Regions from separate parts of the Microbulbifer spongiae genome, predicted to be linked through region 3. Evidence: predicted binding sites of a transcription regulator. Region 3 holds the regulator's gene; each other region holds the start of a gene.

Region 1 (3,247 bases), 1.7 Mb from region 3:
CAACTGGGCGGAAGAGGGGTCCAGAATCCGCAGCACGATCTTTTCCCCCCACAGGGTGGGCAGGCTGTTGACGCGGAAATCGATGGCCTTGGTTTTTGACAGCTTCATCTTGATGCGCCCATCTTGGGGTACGCGCCGTTCGGAGATATCCATTTTCGACATCACCTTCAGGCGCGCGGAGAGGCGGGGTGCCAACTGGATGGGGGGTTTGGCCACTTCGTGCAGTACGCCATCGGTGCGGAAGCGGACCCGGTAGGTTTTTTCGTAGGGCTCGAAGTGAATATCCGAGGCGCCGCTGCGTATCGCATCCAGAAGCACCTTGTTCACAAAGCGTACAACAGGGGCCTCGTCACCGCCGGGTTCTTCGTCATCTTGTGCCGGCTCGTCGCTGCCCACCTCCAGGGCGTCCAGCGCTTCGTCGTCCATGCCCTCCAGGCCCGCACCCATATCGCTGTTATGGGACAGGTAACTCTCGATGGCTTTCGCCAGCTTGTCCGCCTCCACCAGCACCGCGTCGGTACTGAGGCCGGTGTTGAAATTGATTTCATCCAGCCCCGCCAGGTTGGTGGGGTCTGCCACGGCCACAAACAGGCGGTTGCCCCGCTGGTAAAGGGGCAGGGCAAAATGTTTGGCGATCAGTTTTTCATCGACGACTTCCCTGGGGATCAGCTCGAAGTTGTAACTGCCAAGCTCAAACAAGGGGGTGCCAAAGGCTTGGGCGGCAATCCCGGCAAGCTCGCGGGCCTTGACCAGTTTGGCCTCCACCGCGTGCTGGGCAAAGGTCTGGTTTTCCCGCCGCGCCGCCTGGGTGGCAGCAGCAGCCGTGGTTGCGTCGAGAATCTGGTCTGCCACCAGGCGTTTGGCCAGGCCGCTGAGGGGGGGAGCTGTCATGGAATACACCGCCGCAAAAAGTTACCGAACCCTTGACAAAGAGGAGTGCTATTTTACCCCACTACTTCTGGGTAAAAAGGCCAAGGGTCAGGGCCAAATATAACGAAAGAACCCCTATCAGCCAAACCAAGCTGTATTGGCCGTCAGATAAAAATATAAAATCAATTCGTTAAATATTGACAAATTTTGTCACTGACGGCTGATTCTGGTCAGCTCTTGCTTACCGAGAAACGGCCGCAGACAGGATAAGTGATACAGATCCCATTTATGCCAAAGGCCCTAGGCTTTTGCTTGTCAGAATTGGCACAATCCTTGTATATTGTTTTACGACTTCCTCACGGGATTCACCTTACAAGACAAGTGTATGGAGACGGTTACAATGAAAAAGCAACAGGGTTTTACTCTTATTGAATTAATGATTGTCGTAGCGATTATCGGCATTCTTGCTGCGGTGGCCATTCCGCAATACCAAAATTATGTGGCTAAGTCCCAGGTTAGCCGTGTTATGCAGGAGACAGCAGCTTTGAAAACAGCGATTGAAACCTGTTTACTGGAGGGGATTACCACTGAGGCCAATTGTGCGCTTGGTTGGACCGAGAGTAATCTGTTGCTCGGTACTGGTGGTGGTAGCGGCTCTGGTTCAACCCGAGCCAACACAACAGGATTAGTAATTGCATTTAGTTCCACAGCTGATACCACTATTACAGCAAAATTTGGCCAGCAAGCTGCAACCGCTCTAAGTGGCAAAGAGCTAATCTGGACTCGTACCAATAAAGGAGTTTGGAGCTGCGCTACTGATGTTGATGATGAATATCGACCTTCAAGCTGTGATGAAAAGTCAGGTTAAGTGATAAAAGCCAAAGTTTGCAGTACAGATAGTATTTAATACTGCATACAAGAAGGGCACCTTTGGTGCCCTTTTTCTTGGGTAAAAATGGAGCAAAAGTGCTAAAAAGGATCGTAATTTATACTTTAATTTTATTTTTTATGGGCCTGCCAACTTTTTTTTGGGTTACATATAGATTGGAGGTCAAGAGGGCTTTTTATCCCATAGAGTCTGCAGCAGCTTATTTTACTATTCAGTGCTCTGAAGTTGCGCCAGGCTGGATGTATGAAGCTTTGGAGTATGCAATTTTTGAAGGGTGGGCCCTTGCCAATCAGCTGGCATATGTTTCACCCGAAGGCGAATTGCATCATTGTGAAAGTGGCTGGTTAGGGCCAGTAATATTCTCTTCAAAAATTGATAAAAATACGCGCTTCCGTTTTGCAAGTATGTCTAAGTTATTTGTCGCAGATACCGCGCTAGAATTCATTAATGATGAACTTTTAAAATTGGATGATGATTTAATTAAATTTCTCCCTGCTTTGAATGAGGTTCAAGATCGACGTGTAGAGCAAATTAAGGTGGAACAACTTCTTACGCACTCGGCCGGTTTTGACCGAGAGAGAAGTGGCGATCCAATGTTCACACCTTGGAGAAAACCATGGTGTCCATATCAGCCCGAAAGATTAGCAAGTCTTACGTTAGATTTTTATCCTGGTGAACGCTTTGTATACTCTAACCTGGGATACTGTTTTCTTGGTATTGTAGTAGAGCAAGTATCGGGACAAGAATTTAAAGACTTAATATCAACTAGATATGCGCTCAAAAGTAAGCGCGTTAAGTTTGTAGAGAATGAATACTTCCCTGATGAAGTGGAGTACGATTTTCGCAATAGTAATTTTTTTGGTAGAGAGTATACAAGTAGTTTCGATTTTCATGCCTTATCTTCATCGGCGGGACTAAGCGGGAATGCATCTGCGCTTGCCGATAAAGTGAATATTATGCTATCAAGAAAGCCTTTGAATTTGCTTTCCGGATTTCCTGTTAAAAATTGCGATGTTGGGCTCCTAGAGAATTGCTTTGGGTACGGTTTATTTGAATATCGACTCGATGATCAATCCTTTTCTGTTTATATACAATCAGGTCATTTGTTCGGGATGGCGGGTTCTGTGGTAATTGATGAGTTTGGAGGAGTGACAGTTCGGCTGGGGAATGGAGCGCCAAATGGTCCTGCAAATGATGGTATGAATAAATTTCTGTATAAGACACTGGCTAACTATTATAACCAGTATTAACAATGAATGAGCCAGTCAAGCTTAAATCTTATTTTCCACATTTGGATGGATTAAGAGCCATAGCAATTGCAATGGTTGTACTTTTCCATGCGGGTGTTCCTGGATTTTCTGGTGGGTTTGTCGGGGTTGATATTTTTTTTGTTCTCTCTGGATATTTGGTAACGCGGAGTCTTCAGCGTGAACCAAAACTTCTTGAATTCTATAAAAAAAGGGCAAGACGTCTAATGCCTGCTCTTTC
Region 2 (3,247 bases), 2.2 Mb from region 3:
TTGCCCCTCGGGCTCTTCCAACAATAATACGGCAGCAAAACCAAGCAGTGCCGTAATGCCAATAACCAGAAAGAATTCCTGATAGGACACCAAACTCAGTACCGTGAGATAAAATACAGCACCGACATTGCCATAGGCGCCGGTGATTCCCGCAATCTGGCCGGTGAGGCGACGTTGAATCAAAGGGACCACTGCGAACACTGCCCCCTCGCCAGCTTGCACGAAGAAAGAGCAGGCCATGGCAGCGGCAACGGCCAGGTAAAGCGGCCATTGGGTATCGATAAGGGCCATGGTGAAGTATCCCAGAGCCAGTCCCGCTGTGAGTACCAGTAAGGTGGGCCTGCGCCCCCAGCGGTCACTGATCAGTCCGCCCGCTGGACGCGACATCAGATTCATGAAAGCGTAGGCCGAACCGAGCAGGCCGGCTTTTACCGGGTCCAGGGTAAAGGTCTCTGAGAAGAACAGGGGCAGCATGGAAACCACAGCAAGCTCTGAGCCAAAAGTGGCAAAGTACAACAGATTGAGAACCACTACCTGTTTGAATTTATAGCGGTGTATCGGCGCTGGCGGGTTGTTGAGGACTTCGCGGTTTACCTTGTAGGTCTTGTGTGTATCCAGCATATAGAGCAGACCGAGACCACAGTAAATTATTGTGGCAGTGGTGTTGGAGAAAAGGCCAATTCCGCTGGACAATCTCCAGGTGAGTAATGCCAATGCTGCATAGATAGGAACCTTCACAATTAACAGCAGTATGAAATCCCCTCGGCTGGTAATTTCCATGCCCCCGATTTTTTTTGGTTTGAAATAGGCAAGGCCTTTGGGAGTGTCTGTCACTGAAAAGTAGTAAATGACACTGTAAATCAGTGCGATGATTCCTGTAAGGCCAATGGCATAGCGCCAGCCATTGTCACCACCAACAATGAGGGCAATCGCTGGCAGGGATATGGCTGCGGCGGCGGAACCAAAGTTTCCCCAGCCGCCATAAATACCCTCGGCAGTGCCTAACTGACGCACGGGAAACCACTCCGATACCATGCGGATGCCAATCACAAAACCTGCACCGATAAATCCCAGAAGAAAGCGGCCGATCGCTGCCTGTATAAAGTTGTCTGCCAGTGCGAAGATAAAGCAGGGCACACTGCCAATGGCCAGGAGCAGGGAATACGTAAGTCGCGGTCCATATTTGTCTGTGAACATACCGACTAGGATACGCGCAGGAATGGTCAGGGCTACATTGAGAATTAAAAGTGTTTTGACCTGATCCGGGGTCAGGGACAGACTTTTCGCAATGGCCATTAAGAGCGGGGCATGGTTAAACCAGGCAAAGAACGTGATAAAGAAAGCCACCCAAGTTAAGTGAAGTATTTTTATCTTGCCGCGGAATGAGAGTAAGTTGAAAGGCTCACTTGTCATGCACATTTCCCTTGTTTGTAAATTCCCGAGGCATACAAAGTTTACAATTGAAGTCTAGAGATTGGTGTCGTTGCGCTTTGTTGCCAATTAATGTCGGTGGAGGAATCGCCCCACCGAGGTAATATATCCGGGTTGGGTCATTGGATCATCTATTTATTGCCATTCAATTAATATGCCATTATTACAAAGTTGGCGTGACTGTTCCTTGGAGGCGCAACAGAAAAGCGATTTCGTACAGTTGCACCGTAAATATGAATTTATTTTTCCTGTTCCAGGTAGTGAGAATAATGACAACTGCAGTTTTTTGGTGCGGCAACTTGCGGTTATTATTTTTCTTGCACAATCAGGGTGCCTCTGTAAATATTAAAAGTGATTAAATAGGGTGGTGATAATAGGCAATAACTGAGCTAATGTTTTTCTTCTGCTCAAATGGCTTGTGTCAAGGGGTTATTCTGGGCAGTGCATGCTTGGTCAATGGAATTTGGATCAAGAGCCGATAGAAAAGGCAACATCGGTATATAAATTACGTTGACTAGCGGCTTAGAAGAAAGTCATGATTATACTGAATGACATTATATAATAGAAATACATTGTACAATCAAACCGTTTGGATTTAGATGTATTCACAACAGTGGGACTGCGTAACTGCGCATTGGCTCCATTTATAGTCTTTGTCTTCCCCACCAGGGTCCAATGCGGATTTTGCCGGGAAATTTGTTTTAATCTGGGCGCTCCTCAACGATGGTTGGAGGTCTGTGCCCGATAATCCAATTGCTTTTAAAAGCTGTTGGGTTAGCTATCAGCGCAATGAAGCGTGATGTTGGTAGGCCATAAGATTTCTGGCTGGTTAATGATCGGCAGCGCCTGGGTTCTGTGTGCTATGCACTGGGTAAATTCACAGACTGGCCGGGTTTAAAGCTCGTGTTAACTGGCCCAGCCAACAGACTTGGTTGCAAGTGTTACTTTTGATGGAGTCTAGTAGAGCGGGTCTTTACTCTGGTTTTTTAAAAGAGACTTATAAATTTCACCAATTACCGCTATTAGAAGAGACCACTTTTCATCTCCAGCCCACCGGTTTACACTCCTGCTGTTTATAAATTGGGCAATCCGAAGAAGACCCAGCAGTACATCTAGAGAACAAACCAAGAGGGGCACAGCGGTGATAATAGCCATACCTAAGGAGACCGCGGAGGGGGAAGCGCGCGTAGCGGCAACTCCCGACAGCGTAAAGCGTTTGCGCGATTTGGGTTTTTCCATTGCGATGGAAAAAGGGGCTGGTGATATGGCCAGCTTTCCCGATACGGCTTATGCTGAGGCCGGGGCGGAAATCCGCAATGATTTGAGGACATGCCTGGCGGATGCAGGAGTGGTCCTCAAAGTACAGGCCCCCACTGATGAGGAACTGGCACTGATCCCCGAAGGGGCCACCGTGATTGCTTTTCTCAAGCCGGCGCAAAATGCAGAACTCCTGCAGAAACTGGCCGATAGAAAGATCAATGCACTGGCTGTGGAGTCTGTACCCAGGATCTCCCGCGCACAGAAAATGGATGCGCTCAGTTCCATGGCGAATATCGCCGGCTATCGCGCAGTAATCGAAGCTGCACATAATTTCGGCCGTTTCTTTACAGGTCAGATTACGGCTGCAGGAAAAATTCCCCCCGCAAAAGTCCTGGTGATTGGTGCTGGTGTCGCCGGCCTCTCTGCGATTGGCACTGCAAAGAGTATGGGTGCCATTGTGCGCGCCTTCGACACCCGTTTAGAGGTGCGTGAGCAAGTGGAATCCATGGGAGCGGAATTCCTGACTGTGGAAATAGAGGAGGAGGGTTCCGGTACT
Region 3 (3,247 bases):
GCCAATAGGTCCCTACCCGAGCCCGTATACAGTACTAATTCACTGTCAAACCTTTACCGGAAGGCACTCTGTGCCCACGGCAGGGAAAGATTTCGGAACACACTATGCCAACGCTCAAAGCGTTACACCTCGCCAAGCAGTACAAGAAAAGAAAAGTCGTTCAGGATGTCTCCGTCAGCGTCACCAGTGGTCAGATAGTTGGCCTTCTGGGCCCCAATGGTGCCGGGAAAACCACCTGCTTTTACATGATCGCCGGCCTGGTCCGGGCCGATACCGGGCGGGTATTAATCGATGATGAAGACATCACCGGCCTTCCCATGCATGGTCGTGCACGCAAAGGGATCGGCTATCTGCCCCAGGAGGCCTCGGTATTCCGTCGCCTGTCGGTGCGCGACAATATTCTCGCCATCCTTGAGACCCGTAAGGACCTGTCCCGCCCTGCACGCCAGCAGCAGGCCAAGGCACTGCTCAGTGAGTTCAATATTACCCATATCGAGCACAGTCTGGGGATGGCCCTCTCCGGGGGAGAACGCCGCCGGGTGGAAATCGCCCGCGCACTCGCCACAAATCCCAGGTTTGTATTGCTGGACGAACCTTTTGCTGGGGTAGACCCGATCTCGGTCAACGATATCAAGGACATTGTCCGCCACCTGCGCAACAGGGGTATTGGTGTCCTGATTACCGACCACAATGTGCGCGAAACCCTCGATATCTGTGAAACCGCCTATATCGTCAGTGAAGGCCATATTATCGCCGCCGGCACTCCGGAAGAAGTGCTCGTGAACCAGCAGGTGCGCGAGGTCTATCTGGGGCACGAATTTACCATCTAGAGGAAAAGCTGCCATTTTTGCGCTCAAATTCCGCACTGGGCAAGATTTATAGGCACGTTTATTGCTTGTGTTATCCCGACAAGCGGGGTAGTCTGCGCCATTATGGGTAACTTTTGGTGAATACCGGCCACCTCGGTTTGTAGCGCCCCACTATGAAGCAGTCTCTTCAGCTTAAGCTCGGCACCCAGTTGACCATGACCCCGCAGTTGCAGCAGGCAATACGCCTGTTGCAACTGTCGACAATGGATTTACAACAGGAGATCCAGGCCGCTCTGGACGGCAACCCCATGCTGGAAGTTGAGACTGACGAGGTTCTCTCTACAGCCAATATCGCAGAGAGCAACGCCCAGCAGGAGCCGACAGCTGGCTCAGAAAGTGCAATCGCCTCCTCCAGTGGTGAGCACGAACTCAGTGAAGACAGCTGGAGCCAGAATATTCCCGACGAGTTGCCGCTGGACTCCCGCTGGGACGAAATCTACGGCAACTACAGCAGTGGGTTCGATGGTGACAAATTAGAGTTTGAGCACAGTGCTCCCGGAGACAGTCTGCAGGATCACCTGCACTGGCAACTCAACCTCACCACACTATCTGCGCATGACAAGTGGATCGGTGAAAACCTGATTGATGCGATCAAGCCCTGCGGACTGCTGGGAACCCCCATTGCTCAGATCACAGCGTCCCTCCATGTTGAAGAGGATGAGGTCCTCGCCGTGCTCAAAGCGATCCAGCAGTTCGAGCCCACTGGCTGTGGCGCGCGGGACCTGCAGGAGTGTCTGCTGTTGCAGTTGCAGCAGCTGCCAGACAGCACACCCTGGCTTAAACAGGCCAAGGACATTATTGAACGCCATCTCGGTCTGCTCGGCAAACGGGACTTCCGCCAACTGAGCCGGCGCACAAACCTGAATGAGGCCCAGTTAGGCGCGGTAATTCGCCTGATCCAGACCCTAAACCCCACCCCCGGGGAGCGCTATGGCAGAGAGGAGACCGCCTACGTCATTCCTGACATCCTCGTTTCCCGCAAAGGGTTGCGCTGGCAGGTGGATCTGAATGGGGAAATCACCCCGAAAATCCGTATTAATAATCACTATGCCGCCTTGGTCAGGCGCGCAGATAACTCCAGAGAAAACAGCTTCCTGCGGGACCACCTCCAGGAGGCGCGCTGGTTTTTGAAAAGCCTGCAGAGCCGCCACGATACCCTGCTCAAGGTGGCGACCTGTATTGTTGAGAAACAGCAGGGATTCCTCGAAGAGGGTCCCGAGGCCATGAGACCGATGGTACTGGCAGATATTGCCCAAGCCATTGGCATGCATGAATCCACTATCTCCAGAGTCACCACCCAGAAGTACATGCTGACTCCCCGGGGCGTTTACGAGCTCAAATATTTTTTCTCCAGCCATGTCAGCACCGATTCCGGCGAGGACGCCTCGTCAACCGCCATTCGCGCAATGATTCGCAAGCTGATTGATACCGAAGCCCCACGCAAGCCCCTTTCGGACAATAAAATCGCCCAGGAACTCGACAGGCAGGGAATCAAGGTAGCACGCCGCACAGTAGCAAAATACCGGGAGTCCATGGGAATCCCCTCTTCCAGTGAGCGCAAACGCTTAGCCTGACCCGCCACTATCCACTCTTACACGGCAATGCTGCCCAGCGCTCGGTTTCATTACCCCCCAGCCGGCACTGGCTGACTACTCGACCCAAGCTTCACATGCAGTCACAAACTGACTGGCGCCCTGAAGGTTCAATCCCCAACCAAAACCCAAACTTTGAGTATATGCTTCCATTCTGGCCCACTTCCTAGTAGGGTTGCGGCCCGAAAGGAAGCCGTTAGCCGGTATGCGGTGCACTCGGTAAGGAGAAATCCATGCAGATCAACATTAGTGGTCACCACGTCGATATCACCCCTCCCATGCGCAGTTACTGCGAAAACAAATTGGAAAAGCTGTCTCGGCATTACGGCAACATTACTAACGCCCAAGTCATCCTATCCGTTGAAAAACTGATCCAGAAAGCCGAAGCCCGGGTACACATCAATGGCCATGACCTCTGTGCAGGCTCTGAGGATAGTGATATGTACGCGGCCATTGATGCGCTCGCGGACAAACTGGACCGCCAACTCAAAAAGCACAAAGAGAAGTTGCAAAGCCACCGCTGAATTATGACACTCGAAGCATTACTTTCCCCCCAACTCAGCTTTTGCCATCTGGCAGGGAGCAGCAAAAAGAAGTTACTGCTCAATATTGCCCAGGCGATCGCCGAGCAATATTCCCAACATGATGCCGATACCATCTTCAATCAGTTGATTGCCCGCGAGCGCCTCGGCTCCACCGGCATCGGGGAGGGTGTTGCCATACCACACTGTCGCCTGCCTGGTTGCAGCCAGCCAATTGGCGTGCTCTGCACCATCAAGCCTGCAG

The links. The regulator sigma-54, encoded in region 3, starts transcription at its own class of promoters, with help from an activator protein. The targets are predictions, from matches to a motif close to TGGCACANNNNTTGCNNT.
Region 1: the regulator sigma-54 is predicted to act here: its motif matches at 1,193-1,210, upstream of M8T91_RS11900 (pilin).
Region 2: the regulator sigma-54 is predicted to act here: its motif matches at 1,574-1,591, upstream of M8T91_RS13975 (NarK family nitrate/nitrite MFS transporter).

What each region holds. Positions count from the first base shown of each region.
Region 1 is NZ_CP098023.1:2,839,777-2,843,023, reverse strand. Features, by position in the region: gene pilB (type IV-A pilus assembly ATPase PilB) at 1-891, opposite strand, end outside; gene M8T91_RS11900 (pilin) at 1,271-1,738, shown strand; gene M8T91_RS11895 (serine hydrolase domain-containing protein) at 1,816-3,009, shown strand; gene M8T91_RS11890 (acyltransferase family protein) at 3,012-3,247, shown strand, end outside.
Region 2 is NZ_CP098023.1:3,337,702-3,340,948, reverse strand. Features, by position in the region: gene M8T91_RS13975 (NarK family nitrate/nitrite MFS transporter) at 1-1,413, opposite strand, end outside; gene M8T91_RS13970 (Re/Si-specific NAD(P)(+) transhydrogenase subunit alpha) at 2,573-3,247, shown strand, end outside.
Region 3 is NZ_CP098023.1:1,176,465-1,179,711, reverse strand. Features, by position in the region: gene lptA (lipopolysaccharide transport periplasmic protein LptA) at 1-8, shown strand, start outside; gene lptB (LPS export ABC transporter ATP-binding protein) at 105-830, shown strand; gene M8T91_RS04860 (RNA polymerase factor sigma-54) at 983-2,443, shown strand; gene hpf (ribosome hibernation-promoting factor, HPF/YfiA family) at 2,695-2,985, shown strand; gene ptsN (PTS IIA-like nitrogen regulatory protein PtsN) at 2,989-3,247, shown strand, end outside.